Regions from separate parts of the Solibacillus sp. FSL R7-0682 genome, predicted to be linked through region 1. Evidence: riboswitches for the same ligand, from Rfam matches in the RefSeq annotation. Region 1 holds a riboswitch; the other holds the start of a gene.

The links. A riboswitch is a leader RNA that binds a small molecule or an ion and turns the genes downstream of it on or off. The one in region 1 is predicted to bind glycine.
Region 2: another riboswitch for glycine. It lies ahead of MKZ17_RS09335 (amino acid permease); the one in region 1 lies ahead of gcvT (glycine cleavage system aminomethyltransferase GcvT).

The regions. Positions count from the first base shown of each region.
Region 1 is NZ_JBBOUI010000001.1:1,560,752-1,571,465, forward strand. Features, by position in the region: gene MKZ17_RS07945 (hypothetical protein) at 1-483, shown strand, start outside; gene MKZ17_RS07950 (glycosyl transferase) at 660-875, shown strand; gene MKZ17_RS07955 (transcriptional regulator) at 1,084-1,305, shown strand; gene MKZ17_RS07960 (hypothetical protein) at 1,307-1,675, shown strand; gene MKZ17_RS07965 (hypothetical protein) at 1,776-2,171, shown strand; gene MKZ17_RS07970 (hypothetical protein) at 2,295-2,498, shown strand; gene MKZ17_RS07975 (shikimate kinase) at 2,904-3,416, shown strand; glycine riboswitch at 3,546-3,639, shown strand; glycine riboswitch at 3,643-3,742, shown strand; gene gcvT (glycine cleavage system aminomethyltransferase GcvT) at 3,827-4,930, shown strand; gene gcvPA (aminomethyl-transferring glycine dehydrogenase subunit GcvPA) at 4,952-6,298, shown strand; gene gcvPB (aminomethyl-transferring glycine dehydrogenase subunit GcvPB) at 6,291-7,760, shown strand; gene MKZ17_RS07995 (rhodanese-like domain-containing protein) at 7,902-8,282, opposite strand; gene MKZ17_RS08000 (lipoate--protein ligase family protein) at 8,436-9,215, shown strand; gene MKZ17_RS08005 (vitamin B12-dependent ribonucleotide reductase) at 9,459-10,714, shown strand, end outside.
Region 2 is NZ_JBBOUI010000001.1:1,815,269-1,825,982, forward strand. Features, by position in the region: gene MKZ17_RS09295 (LysE family translocator) at 1-564, shown strand, start outside; gene MKZ17_RS09300 (TspO/MBR family protein) at 774-1,508, shown strand; gene MKZ17_RS09305 (copper resistance D family protein) at 1,620-2,729, opposite strand; gene MKZ17_RS09310 (copper resistance CopC family protein) at 2,726-3,268, opposite strand; gene MKZ17_RS09315 (beta-carotene 15,15'-monooxygenase) at 3,511-4,545, shown strand; gene MKZ17_RS09320 (methyl-accepting chemotaxis protein) at 4,595-6,310, opposite strand; gene MKZ17_RS09325 (dehydrogenase) at 6,551-7,093, shown strand; gene MKZ17_RS09330 (DUF2087 domain-containing protein) at 7,225-7,950, shown strand; glycine riboswitch at 8,261-8,339, shown strand; gene MKZ17_RS09335 (amino acid permease) at 8,492-9,829, shown strand; gene MKZ17_RS09340 (alanine/glycine:cation symporter family protein) at 10,069-10,714, shown strand, end outside.

The DNA of each region.
Region 1 (10,714 bases):
GTTCTATTTACAACATTCGGTTGTTCTAAACAGAATGAAAGTATTGAAACAGAACCTTATAACGGGAAATCATTACATATTGGTATTATTGGGGAAGAACCGAATGTTAGAGAAGAACATATTCAATTTACAGGTGTAGATTTTACTGACTTGCAAGAAGTGGAAAACTTTGATGCTATATTTATTACGAAGGAAAATCTAAAGGAAGCAGATAAAGCCCAATATGCAACTGTTTATAATAACAGTCCTCGTCCATTCTTGTTTATCGAAACACAAAAAGGATATGTTCCTTTCGTTAATGAAAAAGTAGATTTTGAAAATTATCCAGATGTTGATTCTGGTGCCTATGCTTATCTTTACGATAGTAAGAGTAAAAAGTATTGGGGTTATGGATTATATAATGACGTAGTAAATGAAAAAAATATTCTAGATGTATATTCAAGAATTTTCGAAACAATTGAAGACTTGTCAGTACCGAACTAACTCTTAAAGGTTGCTAAACAGCTAAAGGAACCTATTTGTTATTCTATTAAAGGGTCAGATTGTGGAATAACAATCTGTTGTGATAAATTACCAAACGAAGCTTTTGGACGTTTAGAAGGGGTTATATTATCAACTGTCGAAATATAATTTGATGGTGGAGAAGGGAGGTACGAGGTATGAAAAACTACATATGGTATTTTCTTTTTGGTTTAATTTTAGTTTTGGTAAGCACTCCTTTATCATATAGTGCTGTTGGAATTATTTATGCAGAGAGAAACTTAACAGGAGAGTATGTTCCAATTTTAAATGGCTTCATTCATTCGTTAATGCTAATAGGGACTTTGATATTTAGTGTAGGCTTAATAAAATTAATTAAAATATCAAAAGCTTAAAATATTTAATACATACAATTTCGGTAGTGATCTTATTGATATTGTTGACGATTAATTTTGAATTGTATTATATTGTAAATGATGAAAAGGCTATTCATCGGCGTGATGTAAGAGGGTGAGCAATCACTCTCTTTTTTATTGTCAAAAAAAGAACATTTGTTCTATAATGAATACAAACGATTGTTCGTATTTTAGGGAGGATGGCAGTATGAAAAAGCAATTAGTAAAAGCAATGCAACGGAATCAATTAGTGGATATTATGTATATGGCAAAGGATAAGTCGATTACTAAACGTCGCATCAAAGTCATTGCAATGACTGGAGATAGCTTTCAAGCTTATTGCTTTGTTCGTCATGCCAAACGTGTAGTTAAAATCGATAACATATTGGCGATTACCCCTGGCATCCACAGAGATCGAGTGGTGATTTAATATGAATGCACTTATGGAATTAAGTAATGGTATACATCGATTTATCATTCTTGAAGTATTATTGAAAACGTTAGAGCGCGATCAACAGCATATAAATGATTTAAAAATGGCAGATGTATTTAATGAATGGTACACATTGAAAAACAATGAGACGTTTGAGGAATTGAAAAGTGTAAAAAGCAAATTATATAAGGCTGGATGCAAGATTGAAAAAGGGAAGAATGATGGTGCGTTTACTGAATATATCATTGTTATCAGAGGGAAAACGGACAGGAGAACGTACTCTAATATTGCTTTACGGAATTGGGTAAGAGAAGAAACAAAACGATTATTGAATATGAGTTATCAAACACCAGGCGATAGAAAATAAAACACGCTCAAAACGGTAGCGTTAGCACACTTAATGCTACAAAAACACTTTTGGACATATATATATATAAATCGACATACTCTTAAAAAGAGGTGTTTTTTTGAATAAAAAATTTTATATCGTAGGTATTATCTTCATTTCTCTAGCTCTTATGTTTTTTTATCTGCATGAATCGAAAACAAATCAAGAAACTCACATTTTAACAAAGGAAGAACAAGAGGAGTTAGCTGACTTCGTTGATTCTCTACATAAAGAAGGAGGATTTTTTTCCTCAGTGAGTGAAGAAATGATAAAAGGCGGGCACAGGTATCAAACTGCAGGAATAATTTATTCAAATGATGATATTAGGATTCATGTAATAGTACCGGATAAACAAGTAATTACTGATAAATTGCAAATAGAAATAAATAATATATATCAAGAGATGGCAAGTAAACACAACCTTAAGTGGGAAGCTTTCGATATAAGAGTTGTCCATTCTGATGAGACAAAATAAATAACGGGCTTTAGTGATAGCCTTTAAATTTTTCTTTAAAAAGTACCCAAAAAGAAATTTTGAGGTGTTTTATATCTTTCTGACACTCTTTTTTGTAAAATATTGTAAAAGGGGTGGCGGGAAATGCGATTAGAAGAAACTGTTGTAATCGTTGATTTTTATTACATGCATAGGCAAGTTAATGTAAAAGGAGGGACAGTTTTGTTTATGGGACCGGGTGGGAAAATGCCAGAAACTGACGAAGAGTTAGTCGATGAAATTAAAAGACAATATGATTATGATGCGACTGAGATATTATATAAGCGCGAGTACATAATGAGGGAATAAATAAAGCCTTCCACAGAAAATGTGGAGGGCTATTTTATTTATGCTATTCAATCACACCTGCCCGAAATTAATGTTCATTAATAATAAGAATAGTGTTCATAATTTACTGTACCCCAAATGTACCCCACTTCACCCGACGTAATTCGGTGAAATTCGCTGTTCGGATTATTGAAATAATAATTTATAGGCGTATATAAAAACCTTTTGACTAATAGAAAACCTTATTAAATAAAGGTTGGATGGCTTCGAATGAAAAATATCAATGTCATGACCATTCAATAGAAATAAATCAAAGACAAATACCTATAATTCATTGGAATCTATTTACGTTCGTGCTACGATAAACATACTAAGTACTATGAATAAATGAATCGAGTAGCTCGTAATTAGAAGAAGGTGATTGGCATGCGAAAAATATATTTAGTTGGTTTTATGGGCTGTGGGAAAAGTGCTATTGGAAGACGATTAAGCTATTTCTTAAAAATGCCCTATTATGATATGGATCACGAGATTGTACGGCAGCAAGGAATGTCGATCCCTGAAATTTTTGAAAAATATGGTGAACAACGCTTTCGTGAAATCGAAACGGAGTTTTTAAAAAATTTCCGAGATGAAGCATGTATTATCGCTACAGGTGGCGGGGTTGCAATGAAAGAAGAAAATCGGCGAATTATGCGCAGAAGTGGGCTTGTATTTTTTTTAGATGCACGATTTGACGATATTTATGTGCGTATTAAAAATGATAAAAACCGTCCAATCGTACAAAAGTCGACCGAACAAGACTTGGAAGAACTATATAACACGAGACGCAAATTTTATCGTGAAGCTGGACATATACAAGTATTAACAGCAAACCGTACACTTCGTCAAATTGTAGAATATATTGGTTTTCAAGTAAATCGACTAAAAGGCGAATAAAATATATTTTATTATTATTAATGTTCGGTTTTTAAGTTGAAATAAAAAAAGATTGCGTTTTTATGACATTCAATGTTAGGATATTGCTAAGCGTTATATTTTTCATTTAGTTAATTTAACCTATCGCGGATGATGATACGGGGAGAGAACGTGAAGTCACGTCGCCGAAGGAGCAAGTAGCAAGCGCTATGAATCTCTCAGGCAAAAAGACTCGTATTGGACGCAACTCTGGAGAGCGCTGTATTATTAATACAGCCACCAAAGGGGAAAGCCTAAAGTGTGAAAGAACTCAAGTTTAGGTGTAACTTTCAGGTGCAAGGACAGAGAATCTCATACAATGGGATTCTTCTGTCCTTTTTTGCTTTATGAAGTTAGCTAAAAGTACATACTAATTAAAGGAGGATTTCGAAATGACAAATGGATTAAAACGTACACCACTTTTTGATGAGTATGCAAAGTATGGTGGAAAAACAATTGATTTTGGAGGCTGGGAGTTACCAGTACAATTCAGTTCGATTAAAGAAGAACATGATGCAGTACGTAATCGTGCTGGCCTTTTTGATGTTTCACATATGGGCGAAATTTTTGTTGAAGGCCCAGATGCACTTCCTTTTTTACAAAAAATGTTATCGAATGATGTATCTAAAATTTCGGTTGGCGGTGCACAATACAGTGCACTTTGCTATGAAACAGGCGGTGTTGTAGACGATTTATTAACTTATCGTTTAGACGATAACCGTTATTTACTTTGTGTAAATGCTGCAAATATTGAAAAAGACTTTGCATGGTTACAACAACATCTAGAAGGTAACGTTACAATAACAAATGAATCTGCAAATTATGCACAAATTGCCCTACAAGGTCCGTTATCGGAAGAAGTACTTCAAACATTAACGGAAACAGACCTTTCAACAATCAAATATTTCAAATTCCAGGATAATGTGTCTGTTGCTGGACATAGTGTACTTGTATCTCGCTCTGGTTACACAGGAGAAGACGGCTTTGAAATTTACGGCATGCCTGAGGCTATTGTAGACCTTTGGAACAAAATTTTGGAAGCAGGTAAGGAAAAAGGCGTTATCGCAGCAGGTCTAGGTGCTCGCGATACATTGCGTTTTGAAAGTTGTCTCCCATTATATGGCCAGGAATTATCAAAAGATATTTCCCCACTTGAAGCAGGCATTGGCTTTGCTGTGAAATTAGCAAAAGATCCTCAATTTATCGGGCAACAGGCTTTAATTGAGCAAAAGGAAAAAGGATTAACACGAAAATTAGTTGGAGTGGAAATGATTGATAAAGGCATTCCACGTCATGGCTATAAAGTATTAAAAGATGGAATTGAAATCGGTGAAGTAACGACTGGTACACAATCCCCAATGACAAAACGTAATATCGGTTTAGCTTTAATTGACGCAAAATTTGCGGAAGTTGGAATTGAAGTAGAAATTGAAATTCGCAAAAATAAAGCAAAAGCGATAATTGTTGAAACACCATTTTATAAACGCAGTAAATAATAATTGAAAAGAGGGTTTCGAATGAATCATCGTTATTTACCAATGACGGAACAAGATAAGCGAGAAATGTTAGAGCGCATCGGTGTTGCTTCAATTGATGAGCTATTTGCTGACATTCCAGAGAAAGTACGTTTCCAAGGTCTTTATAATATTAAAGAAGCAAAATCGGAAGCGGCATTAATGAAAGAATTAGCGCAATTAGCTGGAAAAAACAAAGATACAGCTTCTAATGTGTCATTCCTAGGTGCAGGAGTATACAACCATTATAAGCCCGTAATTGTTGACCATGTCATTTCTCGTTCTGAATTTTATACTGCATACACACCGTATCAACCAGAAATTTCACAAGGGGAATTACAGGCAATTTTCGAATTCCAAACAATGATTGCAGAGTTAACAGGCATGGATCTTGCCAACTCTTCAATGTATGATGGCGGTACAGCATTAGCAGAAGCGGGAATGCTTGCAGCAGGTCATACACGACGTAAAAAATTAATTGTTTCAGGTGCCGTTCACCCAGAATATAAAGACGTTGTAGCAACTTATGCATATGGGCAATCGATTGAAATCGTAACCGTGCCAACAAAAGACGGTGTTACAGATGTTGAGGCATTAAAAGGATTAGTAGATGATCAAACGGCTGGTGTAATCGTACAATATCCGAACTTCTTCGGCCAAATTGAAAACCTTCAAACATTGGCTGATATTACGCATGAAGCAAAGGGCTTGTTTATTGTATCAGCAAACCCGTTATCTCTTGGCGTTTTAACACCACCTGGTAAATTAGGCGCAGACATTACAGTTGGAGACGCCCAACCATTCGGAATTGCAGAAGCGTTTGGTGGCCCTCACTGTGGATTCTTCGCAGTAACAAACAAATTAATGCGTAAAGTACCAGGTCGTTTAGTTGGTGAGACAGTGGACCAAGATGGTCGACGTGGTTATGTATTAACATTACAAGCACGTGAGCAACATATTCGTCGTGATAAAGCTACTTCGAATATCTGTTCAAACCAAGCATTACTTGCCCTTGCAGCTTCTGTAGCTATGACTGCACTTGGAAAACAAGGGGTACAAGAAATGGCGAAGCAAAACATCGTGAAAACACGTTTTGCAAAAAATGCATTTGAAGCAGCTGGCTTTGAAGTAGCTTACCAAGGCGCACACTTCAATGAAATCGTTGTAAAAACAAATAAATCTGTAACCGAAATTAACAAAGCGTTAATTGAAAAAGGTATTATCGGTGGCTTTGATTTAGGTCGTGTCTATCCAGAATTAGAAAACCATGCGTTAATTGCAGTAACAGAAATTCGTACAAAAGAAGAAATCTTGCAATTAGTTGCAGAAATGGGGGCTCACAATGCATAACGAAAACCAAACACTCATTTTTGAAGTGACAAAAGAAGGTCGTGTAGGGTACAATCTTGAGCCACTTGATGTGCCAGATTTCGATTTAAACGATTTATTACCGAAAGAATTAGTACGTCAAGAGCCGGCAGAACTTCCAGAAGTTTCTGAACTGGATATTATGCGTCACTATACAGCATTATCACGTCGTAACCACGGTGTTGACTCAGGCTTCTATCCATTAGGTTCTTGTACGATGAAATACAACCCAAAAATTAATGAAACGGTTGCACGCTATGCGGGCTTCTCACATATTCACCCTTTACAAGATGAAACGACTGTACAAGGCGCAATGGAATTATTATATGATCTTCAAACATCACTTGAAGAAATTACAGGGATGGATGAAGTAACATTACAACCAGCAGCAGGTGCACACGGAGAATGGACAGCACTAATGATGATTCGTGCATTCCATGAAGCAAATGGTGAAGGTCACCGTAATAAAGTAATTGTGCCTGACTCAGCGCACGGTACAAACCCAGCTTCTGCAACAGTAGCAGGCTTTGAAACGATTACAATTAAATCAGGCGAAGATGGATTAGTGGATTTAGATGACTTACGTCGTGTCGTAGGCCCAGATACAGCAGCATTAATGCTAACAAATCCGAATACACTTGGTTTATTTGAGGAAAACATTTTAGAAATGGCAGAAATCGTTCATGGTGTTGGTGGTAAAGTATACTATGACGGTGCAAATTTAAATGCTGTTATGAGTAAGGCACGTCCTGGCGATATGGGCTTTGACTGTGTACACTTAAATTTGCACAAAACATTCACAGGTCCACACGGTGGCGGTGGTCCAGGTTCTGGTCCAGTAGGGGTGAAGGCAGATTTAATTCCTTTCTTACCAAAGCCAGTATTAGTGAAAAAAGAAGATGGCTCATTCCACTTTGATTACAACCGTCCGCAATCAATCGGACGTGTGAAACCATTCTATGGAAACTTTGGCATTAATGTACGTGCTTATACGTACATTCGTACGATGGGTCCAGACGGCTTAAAAGCAGTAACTGAATATGCTGTTTTAAATGCAAACTATATGATGCGTCGCTTAGAAGAACACTTCGATCTTCCGTTCAACCGTCATTGTAAGCATGAATTCGTATTATCAGGTCGTCGTCAAAAGAAACTAGGTGTTCGTACACTTGATATTGCTAAACGCCTTTTAGACTTTGGCTACCACCCACCAACTGTGTACTTCCCGTTAAACGTAGAAGAGGGAATTATGATTGAACCAACTGAGACGGAATCGAAAGAAACGTTAGATGCATTCTGTGATGCGATGATTCAAATTGCGCAAGAAACAATTGATAATCCAACATTAGTACAAGAGGCACCGCATACAACTGTCGTCAATCGACTAGATGAAACACGTGCTGCTCGTACACCGATTTTACGCTATACGAAGCAAGAAGCGTAATATGAAGAAATGAAGAAAGGCAGGGGGGAATCTCCTGTCTTTTTTTTAGTAGAAGTTAGACTTCTTACAATTTTCTATATAATAGTAGAAACTCCAAATAAAAAGCCGTCCCACATGGATAATGTAGGACGGCTGAAGAAATTATTTTGATTTAACTTTACCTGTCCAAGTTTTAAACCCACCTTGAAGTTGGTAAATTTGTGTGTAGCCTTTTTTCTTTAAGTTTAATGCAGCACGAGAGCTACGACCAGAGTTTTGGCAGTAAAGATATACTGGTAGATCTGGACGAATCTCCTTATGACGTGTGTTAAATTGTGTCATAGGGATGTTACGAGCGCCTAAAATGTGTCCTGCTTCGAATTCTTTTGGTTCACGTAAATCAATTAATTGTGCTTTACGGTAGCCTTCAATAAATTGCTCTTGTGTTAAGTTTGTTACGGCTTTTTTTAAGCGTAGTGAATTTACTACTACATACACTACGATGACTGCTAAAATAGCTAAAATCGTGTATAAAATTGTCACTGCAATATTGCCCCTTTCTTTCTCTAGTTCTATTATAAAAGATGAACTAGAGATAGTCGAGTCAGTTTGTAAAAATGCATTAGTGGAGGCGAGTATATTTTGAAAAAACAATGGTATTTTATTAATTCAGGCCCATGCAGTCCATCTTTTAATATGGCCTTGGATGAAGCGTTACTTGATTGGCATAGTGAAGGTAGTATACCACCAGTCATTCGATTTTATGAATGGAATCCTGCGACACTTTCAATCGGTTATTTTCAGCAAGTTGCACGTGATATTAATATGGAGACGATTAATGAGAAAAATTTAGGTTTTGTACGCCGTCCAACAGGTGGACGAGCAGTTTTACATGATCAAGAACTTACTTATTCGGTAATCGTATCAGAAAACTATCCAGAAATGCCTGCAAGCGTCACAGAAGCATATCGTGTCATTAGTGAGGGTCTTTTATTGGGATTCCAAAAACTAGGCTTAGAAGCGTATTTTAGCGTACCTGATACGCAAGAAAAATTAGATGATTTGAAAAAACCAAAAAGCGCGGTTTGTTTTGATGCACCGAGCTGGTATGAACTTGTTGTTGAAGGTAAAAAAGTAGCGGGTAGTGCGCAAACACGTCAAAAAGGTGTTATTTTACAACATGGTGCCATCTTATTAGATTTAGATGAAGAGTTATTACTTTCAGTTTTTAATTTTGATTCTGAAATATCGAAAGAAAAGATGCGCCAAAAGTTACCAGAAAAAGCAGTAGCCATTAATCAATTAACAGAAATAAAATTTACAATAGAACAATGTATGGAAGCATTCTCAAAAGGATTTGAAGAAGCACTACAAATTAAACTCATTCCGTATAAGTTAACAAATGAACAGTTACAATATGTTCAAGAAATTGAACGAAAAAAGTATTTGACAGATGAATGGAATTTCAAAAAATAAAAACGAACATCTGTTTGAAAATTTTTTTTGGGACTCGAAACGTTGATATTAGTGGACTTACTATAAAAAAAAAAAAATCAAGCCCTTGTTTGAAAAAAATATATGTTGTAATCTTTTTTAAGTAAATAAATTGGACTCAACATATAGTTTAGTACAAAAGAATCAAACACAATATATAGTGTTTGATTCTCATTTTTGTTGGGAAGTTTAACAATATTCAATCGTTCAAAGGGGGCTTTTGTGATGGCAAGTGTAGTAGAGCAAACCATCCCAGTCGATCAATTAAATCAAGATATTAAGGAATTTCCGCAAGTGCATCCAATTACACCGGATATGCACATTACCCATAAAGGGGTATCTCGTCTTGTAATGATCGACCGTTATTCTTTTAAGGACACGGAAAAGAAAACATTAAAAGCAGGTGATTTTGTTGTACTAACTGTAAAACAAGATCCGAAATTCCCTGCTCGTGGGTTAGGCATTGTACAATCAATCGACCACGAAAACAAAACCGCATCAATTTTAATAGAAGAAGATTATCGTCATGTGCTAGAACCGGACGAGCAAGTAACGGGTATTATTGTCCGTTCACTTGATATTATCGAAAAACCATTAGAAATTTATTATGAGCAAATTGCTAAACGTAATGCAACAGGGCTAGCTTCAGTAGAAAAAACACCAGAGAAACGTCAAGAATGGTTTGAAAAATTTTACGAGCAACTTGTAAAATTAAATTTCATTCCAGCTGGTCGCGTAATTTACGGTGCTGGCTCTGAAACGGAAGTTACATTCTTTAACTGTTATGTTATGCCATTTGTGGCTGATTCTCGTGAGGGCATTAGTGATCACCGTAAGCAAGTAATGGAAATTATGAGTCGCGGCGGTGGTGTTGGGACAAACGGTTCAACACTTCGACCACGTAATACGTTAGCGCGCGGTGTAAATGGTAAATCATCAGGTTCTGTTAGCTGGTTAGATGATATTGCAAAGCTAACACATCTAGTTGAACAAGGTGGTTCAAGACGCGGTGCTCAAATGATTATGTTAGCGGATTGGCATCCAGATATCGTTGAATTCATCATTTCAAAAATGCAAAATCCACGTATTTTACGTTATTTAATCGAAAATACAACAGATGAATCAATTATCCGTTTAGCAAAAGAAAAATTAAAATTCAAGCCTTTAACACAGCAAGAAGATGCAATGTATCAAGGTATTGTAAACTATAAAAACATCGAAGGCTTCGGTGGGTTTAACGAATCGATTATCCGTGATGCAGAAATGAAGCTTCGTGATGGTGGAACATATTCGGTGCATAACCCAGAGTTTTTAACGGGCGCTAATATTTCAGTTACATTAACGAAAGAGTTTATGCATGCAGTTGAAACGGATAGTGACTTCCCATTACGCTTCCCAGATGTTGCAAACTACACACCAGAGCAAATGAAGGATTACAACGAAAAATGGCATGAAGTAGGCGATGTTCGTGAATGGGAAAA
Region 2 (10,714 bases), 250 kb from region 1:
ACGGCGATTGTAACGAAAAATACAGTTGTTGGTGGCCGTAATGGTGGATTTCAGACAATGATTGGCTCCTGTATAGGGCTTGCTATTCATACGATTGCAGCAGTTGCAGGTTTATCGGCAATTATTGTCAAGTCCGCAGTTGCCTTTACTCTATTGAAATATGTCGGCGCGGCTTATTTATGTTATTTAGGTGTACGTACATTAATGAATATGCGTGCGAAAAAAATGGATCTTGAAGAGGAGCCTATAGAAACAATGAAGGGCAATTCTTATTTTAAGCAAGGCTTTATAACGAATGTAACAAATCCTAAAGTAGCGGTATTTTTTTTAACGTTTTTACCCCAATTTTTAGCACCAAATAGCGAACCATTTTGGTCATTTTTAGTTATGGGCATTATTTATAGTGTTCTAACGTTTTTATGGTTTACTTTCTATGTATTTTTACTTGATAAAATTCGCAACTTTATGAAGCGACCAGCTACCCAGGCTGTCATTGAATCACTGACAGGGGTTGTTCTCATTGGCTTCGGTCTCAAGCTCGCCCTTGAAAAATCAAATGGATAAAATTTCGGTATAACATATTAAAAAACACATTAAATGGTGAAAAATAAAATGACTTCCTTTGACATATAGTAATAGAAAACGAGTGAATAACTATTGAAATAGTCCATACTTCATTCCTAGTAAATTGATTTTCAACATATCACGTATTTTTTAATAGTGTGAAGAAGAATCGTTATGGGTAAAAGTTAATGAACGAAAGGAGTGAACGTATGGGGCAATATGTTTTGATGTGGCTAAGTTTTATTGCCATGATTGTTGTGAACATTTTATCTGAAACTTTACCAATCAATGGCCAAACAACAGCGGAAATTTCCCACCGTTTAGACGTATACTTTACACCAGCAGGGTATGTATTTTCGATTTGGACGCTCATTTATATTTTGCTAGCAATTTGGTTAGTTTTACAGTATAAAAAGGTTAAAACAGGAGAGTTCAACTCGAAGATTGGCTGGTTATTTATACTATCTTGCTTATTTAATATCGGCTGGCTATATACTTGGCATTATGAGCAATTTATATGGTCTATGATACTAATGTTTTTATTGTTGTTCACATTGATCGGAATCTATTTACAATATTCACCTTCTGAATCAAAATTATCACAGCGCTTGCCGTTTTCATTTTACTTAGCGTGGATTTCTGTTGCGACGATTGCAAATATGAGCTATGTACTGAAGTATTATGATGTTAGTTTAGGTATTCCGGAAGTTTTAGGCTCTTTAATTTTAGTTGTCATTGCATCAACCCTTGCTTATATGGCATTGGTTAATTCAATGGATCCAATTTTTGTCCTTGTCATTGTGTGGGCATTAATAGGAATCGCAGTGAAGACGACGAATGAAGCAATGGAGTACGGTACATTAATCGTGACAGCGCTCCTCGTTGTTGCATCGTTGTTGACATGGGGTTTCCATAAGAAAAATCATACGAAATCTAAAGGATAATTCATACTTCTAAAATAATATCTATTAATTTAATTTTGGTCTAAATGGAAATAGGCAACGATATAAAGTAAAATTCAAATCGTTGCCTATTAGCGTTTAAGCATTTTGAGATTAAGGGACACAATAGCCTTCTAAATTAAACACGGTGATGGAAATAAATCCGAAATAAAAACACAGTGCAATCGCGAGTATCATTAATACCGAAATTAACAACGGAGCCTCTTTCACGTAACTAATAATTAGTAAGGCGATGAAGAGTGCTGTTAAAAGGAAGAACACTAATCCTATAGCAGTCATTTGGAAATGCCCAATCATTCCGTCTGTTAAAGGTGTCGTATAAAATAGCTGGAAAAGAGAAGACACATTTTCCATTTGGACGAATGGCATTGGTGGTTGATGTTCACTGAAAATAGCCGTAATAGCTAAAATCGAAAATAAAATAGCTAGCTCAAGCTTGACCCACAATACGGGATTAAAGCTTTTTTTATTTATTTTTAATTTAATTAATAAGCCGTTTGCCAAAATGACAATTGCAAGTGGTACAAGTAGTACATGCTTTACAAATAAACCAAGCCCATAAAATGTCGACCAGCCTGTAACATAAGCGGGTACAATCGTCTCCGTTAAGAACACACCACTCAGGGCAATCGCTGTGACACTTACAAGCGCGAGAGGTGTAAACCATTTTAAAAAGGCCTCCCAATTGTTAGAATCTAATGTAAAGAAGCTTAAAATGAGCAATACTCCAAACCAGCAGCTAACGGCAATTAAATGTATCCAGTCATTAAAAAAACCAACCGTAGAATCCATTGAGCTTGCATGGCTTGCATAAGCGACACCAGCTTGAATGGCAACTAATAAAGTTACATTTATAATCGGGTATAACCAATGTTGCGATTTTTGCATTTGGTGAAGAATGTACACGAAAATTAACGACAAGCCTACAATAGCTAACCATGCATGTCCCATTTTGTAAGAAAATAAAATTTTTTGTAAAGATTGTATTAGTCCAAATTGCGGCTGTAATATGACGAGCAATTGGATAATCGGTACAAACGTAAATACGGGTATACTCCAAGCACTTATATAGAGCCATTTTTCTCGTATAGAAATGGTTGGCTTATATTCACTAGGAATGAGTTTGAGAATTAATGATCCCATTAATACCGCGAAGGAAATGTATAGCAAAAACTGACTTATACTAATTAAAATCGTTATCATTTTCTTTTACGCTTCATTAACGTAATTAAACTAATTACGATAATTACTAATAATAGCCCACCTACAATAAGAAGGGGAGTGGCAGTGTTCGTTTGCGTGTCCTCTTCATTCGTTTCAGTTTGTTCTGCTTCAACTTGTGGTTCCGTTGATTCTTCTGATAGAGTGTTTCCTTCAGTTACTTCGTCGAGTGGTGCATTTACTGTAAAAGAAAATTGACCTGAAAGGGGATGACCGTCTTCACTAATACTGTTCCATGAAACTGTATAAGTATCATTCGGCAACGCTTCATCAAATGTTCCTTGCATCAAACCATTTTCTACTGTAACAGTAGCCGGCTTAAATTCACTTCCACTTGCACCCTTTACAATAAAAGTACTACCTTCTTCAATTTTCCCTGAATAGGTCAATTCAATTTTTTGGAGAGGTGCTGTGATTGTCGTACCATCTTCTGGGTTTGTCGTGTCTAAATACGTATGTGCTGCGGCATTCGGTACGAATAGTAATAATGCAGCAAGAATCGATAAGTAAAAAGTTCTCATAATAGTCGATTCTCCTCCTTTTCATTATTTTGGCTCTTGTTCATTGTAGCGGAAATGTGGAAGGTTTTCACTGTCGAAACGTTAGAAATGGGAAGTTTATGACAGAAATTTGTCATTTGGGCAAGAATGGAAAAAACGTAGTGGAATATACAAAGACATAGTCAACGTCCTATATTATAATTAGAATAATCAAATTATAGTGAAATTATAATTAGCAGAAGAAAAAAGGGGGGTGTCGACGTATGGTGTTCATTGAAAAAGGGCGTAAGGTTTGGTTAGCGCTTTTACTCCTTGTTTTAATTGGAAACTATGCCGTTTATCAAACATCTATTGGCATGCATATATTACCAGTTCCAGAACAAGCACACGGCGTTGTCGTTGGGTCTTTTATCGATTTAATGATTGTTGCTCCTGTGTTATTCATGTTGTATTTAAGGAAGTTTTCTTGGAAGCTGTCCATTACTTTAGCGGCACTAGGTTGTATAGCGATGAGATTGATAATCCCTATAGAGCTATTAGGACCATTTGAAAAAGTTACATTTATAGGAATTGGGATTGAACTATTATTAGTAGTCGTAGAATTAATTATTATCGTAACGTTTGTTCGCTATATGCCAAAAATCATACGTGATGTAAAAGAAAGTACTTTACCAGTGTTATTTTCATTCCATTATGGCGTAAATCAATATGTAAAGCATAACCCGATTATTCAAGTGCTTTGCGCTGAAGCACTTATGTTTTATTATGCATTATTTAGCTGGAAAAAAGCACCGATGTCAGGTATTACGATATATAAAAAATCAAGCTATATTGCCTTTCAAGTCATGATGATTCATGCCATTATAGTAGAAACGTTAGGTATTCATTATTTTATTCACGATAAGTGGCCTATTGTTTCCATTGTTTTGCTATTGTTTAATGTCTATTCAATCCTCTTTTTTGTAGGGGATATACAAGCGGTGCGCCTGAATCCAATTGCTGTGAACGAGCGCAGTATGTTCATTTCGCAAGGATTAATGAAGCGAGCAAAAATTGATTTTACGCACATTGAATGCATTATTGAAGACCGTGAATTTCTAGAGAAAAAACGTAAAAAAGATACTTTAGAGTTTGTTATGCGAGATTTTGAAACGGTGTACCCTGATTTTGTGTTAAAAATGAAGGTGCCGCAGAAAGCTACATTGTTTATGGGCATTGAAAAAGAGTATCGCTATGTAGCAATTAAGTGTGATGACCCAGTGCAACTTAAAGAAATTTTAAATGCTAATGTAGGGTAGTAAAAAGAGCCTGTAACGTTTTTACGTTACGGGCTCTATTCCATTTGGCTTATTGTAAGGTGAATTTCTTCACAATACCATTTAGTTCAGTAGCAACATTTGTTAAGTTATGACTAGATTGCGACATATCTTCCATTGCTGCTGCTTGCTGTTCTGAAGCGGCAGAAACCATTGCACTGTTTTTCGAATTGTTCATTGAAATTGTTAAAATCGTATCAGCGCTTGAAGTAAAGATGCTAAAATCTTTGACAATATGATTGACAGATGAAGTAGTCTTTTGCATAACAGGACCTACTTCTAGTGTGTTTTGTAAAATTTCCTGGAATTTTTGAGCGGTTTTTTCTGTAATTGTAAGTCCACTTTCAGCCTCATCAATGACAACATTCATAATTTGAACTGATTCATCCGTATCTTTTTTTATGTTTTCTAAAATTGTTGCAACAGACTTCGTTGCTTGAATTGATTGCTCTGCTAATTTCCGAACTTCATCCGCAACAACTGCAAATCCTTTACCATGCTCACCTGCACGAGCAGCTTCAATAGCAGCATTAAGTGCTAATAAGTTTGTTTGACCCGAAATCCAGTCGATAACTTTTAAAATTTCATCGACTTCACCGACTTGATTTGCAAGCGTTTGAACAACTTCATTGGATTGTTGAACGGATAATTTAATGTTTTTCATTTGTTCAACGTTTTTGCTCACAATGACAGAGCCTTCTTTCGACTCAGCAATTGATTTTTGTGCTAAACGGTCAATAGCTTGAAAATCTTGTTGGATTGTAGTAAAACCATTCGCTACGCGTTCTATTATTATTGCATTTTGTTCTAAACGGTATTTTGTTTCCTCTGCTCCTGAAGAAATTTCCTGAATTGAAGATACGACATGTTCTGCTGCAGCCGTTGACTGTTCAACATTGGCCATCAACTCTTGTGATGTATTTTCGACATGATCAGATGATGATTTTACTTTTTGTAAGTCGTTGTTTAAAGAAGAAATCGTTTCATTAAATGATTGGGTAAGTGCTCCAATTTCATCTTTAGATTGATAGTCACCATGAACAGTGAAATCTCCATTTTGTACTTTTCGTAATTGAACACGCAACTGTTCAATTGGTTTTGTTATCATGAGTGAAATTAATACTCCTAAAACAAGTAAAATAATAATCGCACCAATATTAATAATTACATTTCGTAAATTACTTTCATCCGAAGATGTAATACTATTTAGTACGATTTGTTCCGTTTGACCTACTTTAATTTGACTTAACATATGAAGTGTACTGATAAGATCTTCACGTGGTTGCTTAACTCTTTCATGGTACATTTTATAGGCTTCTTCATTTTGACCAGCTAAAGCTAATTCAATTACTTTATCTTGGTGTACTGTTAAACGGTCAACGGCATCATAGTAATCTACTACTCCTTGACGTTCCTCATCTGTTAAATTCATTTCACTATATTGAGCAAAATCTGATAATACTTGATCAATTCCATCATAAATTTCATTATGTAATGCTTGTTTTTCTTGTTGGTCAGTAGTCGTCATCATTTGAATAATGGTGCTGTCTATACGTAGGTTTACACTTACCGCATTGTTTAACCAACTATTTGGTATAAATTTTTCTTCATAGATCGTTTCCATATTATTTGCCATCTTAATTGATTGAATGAATGATAGACCGGCAATAACGATGGCGATAAGTATACTTATGGATATAAGTAATAATAATTTGCTACGCACTCTTAAATTTTTTAAAAAGTTCATTTATGTACCCCTTCAATGGATTTTGTTGTATTCGTGTATTTTATACTATAAAAATCTGTAAATCTAGTCTTAGTACCTATAATTTAATAAACTATCTATTTAGAAATTTAGGTTAATTTACCTTTATTGATAGTCGGAAAAGCATAGGGGGATTTTGAATACTCAATAAAAATTTGAAGAATTGTGAAACGAATTTATGAAAGAGCCGACTAATACTGTAAAGAATGGAAGGTGATATAAATGAAATACTCGATAATAATAAGTACATTACTTTTAAGCATTGTTTTGTTCGCCTGTACAGACGATAAACAGTCTGTCGAAGATAAATCAGTTTTGGATAATCCTACGAATCAAGAGCTTCCAAGTGGTACACAAATTGAGCATGAATTATTGTTTAACTTAAATTTTATTCCTCACGAAGTAGGAACAAGCTTATCCTTAATTCAAGATCCACAATTATATGAAACATGGGCAGACATTTTTCAATTTCCGTCCGTACCTGAAGTGGATTTCAAAACAGAAGAGGTATTATTTGTAACGACTTATGCAGATAGCTGCGACCGTATTTTTGAAGAAGTCACAAAAGAAGGAGATACATTGCTCGTTAAAATTAATTATCCAAAAGCTCTTCAACAAATAGCGCAAATTGCATGTAATGAATTGGCGGTTCCCAAAACATTTGTAGTAAAAATGAAGAAGACAGGGCTCACTTACGGTACTTTAATAGAAGTTAATCGCGTGCTTTTAGAAAAGCAATCGATCCTTTATGAAGTTAAGCAATAAAAACGTTTACCTTTATTACAGTTCAATAATGTAATAAAGGTTTTTTTATAAACAAATACAAATTTCGTTTACAAATAATTAAATACAGTGTAAATTGTTTATTAAATAGTAAACGAATCGAGGTTTTGTTTGTGGATTATGAAAATTTATCTATCCAACAGTTAATGCAAGGTTATTATGATAAAGAAGGATTGCTACACTGCTTATTTTGCACAACCAACTATTATGAACATGAAGTATTTCCAGTTGAAGGAAAATTTTTGAATGCACTAGGAATGATGGAAGTACATTTAACAGATGCTCATCAATCACCATTTCACGCATTATTACAGCAAGATAAAAAAATAACGGGATTAAGTGATGTCCAAATGGAAATGTTGGGTCATTTTTATGCGGGAGAAAGCGATCAGCAAATTGTCCGCGATAGCAGTGTCAATAGTGTTTCTACTGTTCGTCAGCACCGTTTCAAGCTACGTGAAAAAGAGCGCCAAGCTAAAGTGTTTTTAGCATTAATGCAGTTATTAAAAGAGCCACAAAACTATCAAATTCATAAGGGGGCAAAGCAAGTGGATGAACGTTATGCAATTGAAGAACAAGAACGGGAAAAGATATTAAAAACATATTTTAAAAAAGGGTTAGGTGGTAGTATCGAAATCATTCCGAGCAAGGAAAAGAAGAAAATTGTTATTTTACAGCACATTATAAAAAGATTTGATGAGCAAAAAAATTATACAGAAAAAGAAGTAAATGAAATATTAAAAGGTGTTCATGACGATTTTGTATCACTACGCCGCAATTTAATCGAATATGGCTTTATGCTTCGTAGTGATGATGGTGCAAACTATTGGGTGAAATGACATCTGAAGGTGCAAATGGTTAAATTATCAGGGGAATTTAAAATTTCATTATATTCTGTTTAATATTTTTTCTTTATAATAATACTCTTTTATGTGTAGAAAATGTTGATATTTCATTTGAATTGCTATTATAGTTGTATGCAACATAGGTTGTTACATTGTTTTTTTCGTGAAACATTGCTAGTATTAGTTATTGTACAATAATAGTATTGAAACGCGAGTATTAGAAATTTGAATTATTATCAAATTTTTATTAGCAACAATTGCATACATATCAATGCGAAGATCGCTGTGGATAAAACTACAGTCGGGAGCAGTTTCTGGAGAGAGCGCAATGCAAGCGTCGCCGAAGGGTTCATAATCTCAGGCAAAAGGACAGAAGAGTAATGAGGGAAGTTATTATTCTTACGTAACAGGGACTGGTGTAATTATCAGTCCTTTTTTTATTTTCAGAAAATTTGATAGATGGCCCGCGAAGACATACTCATTATTTTGCGCTACAAAATAGTAGACAAAAGTATATGATTTGGAGGGACTTGTCTTGGAACAACAACAATTAAAACGCGATCTTAAAAATCGTCACGTGCAACTTATTGCCATTGGAGGTACGATTGGGACGGGCTTATTTTTAGGGTCCGGAAAAGCAATTTCACTCGCTGGACCGTCCATTATATTCGCGTACTTAATCGTCGGAATCGCATTATTCTTCGTTATGCGTGCGCTAGGGGAGCTGTTATTATCTAAGGGTGGCTATTCATCCTTTACTGAATTCGCCACAGAATATTTAGGAGACTGGGCAGGCTATATTACTGGTTGGACGTACTGGTTTTGTTGGATCATGACGGCAATGGCTGACATTATTGCTGTCGGCATGTACACACAATATTGGTTCGATATTCCACAATGGGTGCCAGCAATTTTTTGTTTAGTCGTTCTATTAGTATTAAATTTATTAACGGTAAAATTATTTGGTGAATTAGAGTTTTGGTTTGCGCTCATTAAAATTATTACGATTGTTGCGTTAATTGCAATCGGTATTGTTTTACTTGTAATTGGTTTTGAAACAGAATCAGGGAAAGTGGCTGTATCAAATCTTTGGGAGCATGGTGGATTATTCCCGAATGGCGCATTTGGCTTCTTAATGGCCTTCCAAATGGTTGTGTTTGCTTTTGTAGGAATGGAATTAGTCGGTGTATCTGCTGCTGAAACGGCGAATCCGCAAAAAAACATTCCATCAGCAATTAACAAAATTCCTTTACGTATTTTACTGTTTTATGTTGGGGCGCTATTTGTAATTTTAACGATCAACCCGTGGGATACGTTAAGTGCAGCAAATTCGCCGTTCGTGCAAGTATTTGCGTTAGTTGGTATTCCGGTAGCTGCAGGACTAATTAACTTTGTTGTGTTAACATCAGCCGCTTCAGCGGGAAATAGTGGGATGTTCTCAACAAGCCGTATGCTTTATAGTTTAGCAAATCATAAGCTTGCACCAAAAGCATTCGCGAAATTAAATCAAAACAGCGTACCGCAAAATGGGTTAACATTTTCTGCAATTGTTGTATCTGTTGGAGCATTACTTAGTTACTTAATGCCAGAGAATGCATTTAGTATTGTTACGACAATTAGTGCCATATGTTTTATTTGGGTATGGAGTATTATTTTAGTATCCCATATTCTTTACAAAAAACGTCATCCGGAATTACACAAAACATCGATTTTCAAAGCACCATTAACACCATTTGTGAACTATTTCGTGTTGGTATTCTTTGTATTTTTACTTATTATTATGGCGATCTCAGAAGCGACAAGAATGGCTTTAATGCTGACACCTCTTTGGTTTATTTTGCTCGTTATTTTATATAGAAATCGAAAGAAATAATATGTATACGAAAAGGGCCATACAAGTAAATTGTGTGGCTCTTTTTTGTATGGTATGTGAGGTTTTGTGACATATTGTTAATGGGTATTTATTTGATGTAATACTCCGAGAAGTATTTTTTATTCTCTAAATGACGTCATTTCTATCATTGTAAAGTAAAATAATAATATTTTGTATTTTTAAATATTTTTTTGACAACACATTTTTGTAGTATGCTTATTTTTAAGGAGGTAGAAAAGATGACATTTATTGAAAACATTGTCGGTGAAATTAATACATTTATGTATTCATATTTATTAATATACATGCTTGTAGGAATTGGTTTATATTTCACGATACGTACTCGATTTGTACAATTTAGAATGATTCCAGAAATGTTCCGTGTGATCATTGAAAAGGCGCCAGTTGGTAAGGATGGCAAGAAGGGGATTTCTTCGTTCCAAGCGTTTACAATTAGTGCGGCCTCACGTATTGGTACAGGGAATGTTGCTGGAGTAGCGACAGCAATTGCCCTAGGTGGACCTGGTGCAATTTTTTGGATGTGGCTTATTGCCTTAATTGGTGGTGCGTCGTCTTTCATTGAAAGTACATTAGCACAAGTGTATAAAGTAAAGGACAAGGGCGGATTATTCCGAGGTGGTCCAGCTTACTATATTGAAAAAGGTTTGAAAAAACGTTGGCTAGGAATTGTGTTTGCAATTGCCATTACTCTTTGCTTCGGTTTTATTTTTAATGCAGTACAAGCTAATACGATTTCGATAGCATTCAATGATAGCTTTGGTGTATCGCGTACAGTAATGGGTGTTATTTTAGCGGTGTTAACTGCGGTTATTATTTTTGGTGGCTTACGTCGTATTGTTGCAGTTACAACATATTTAGTACCGA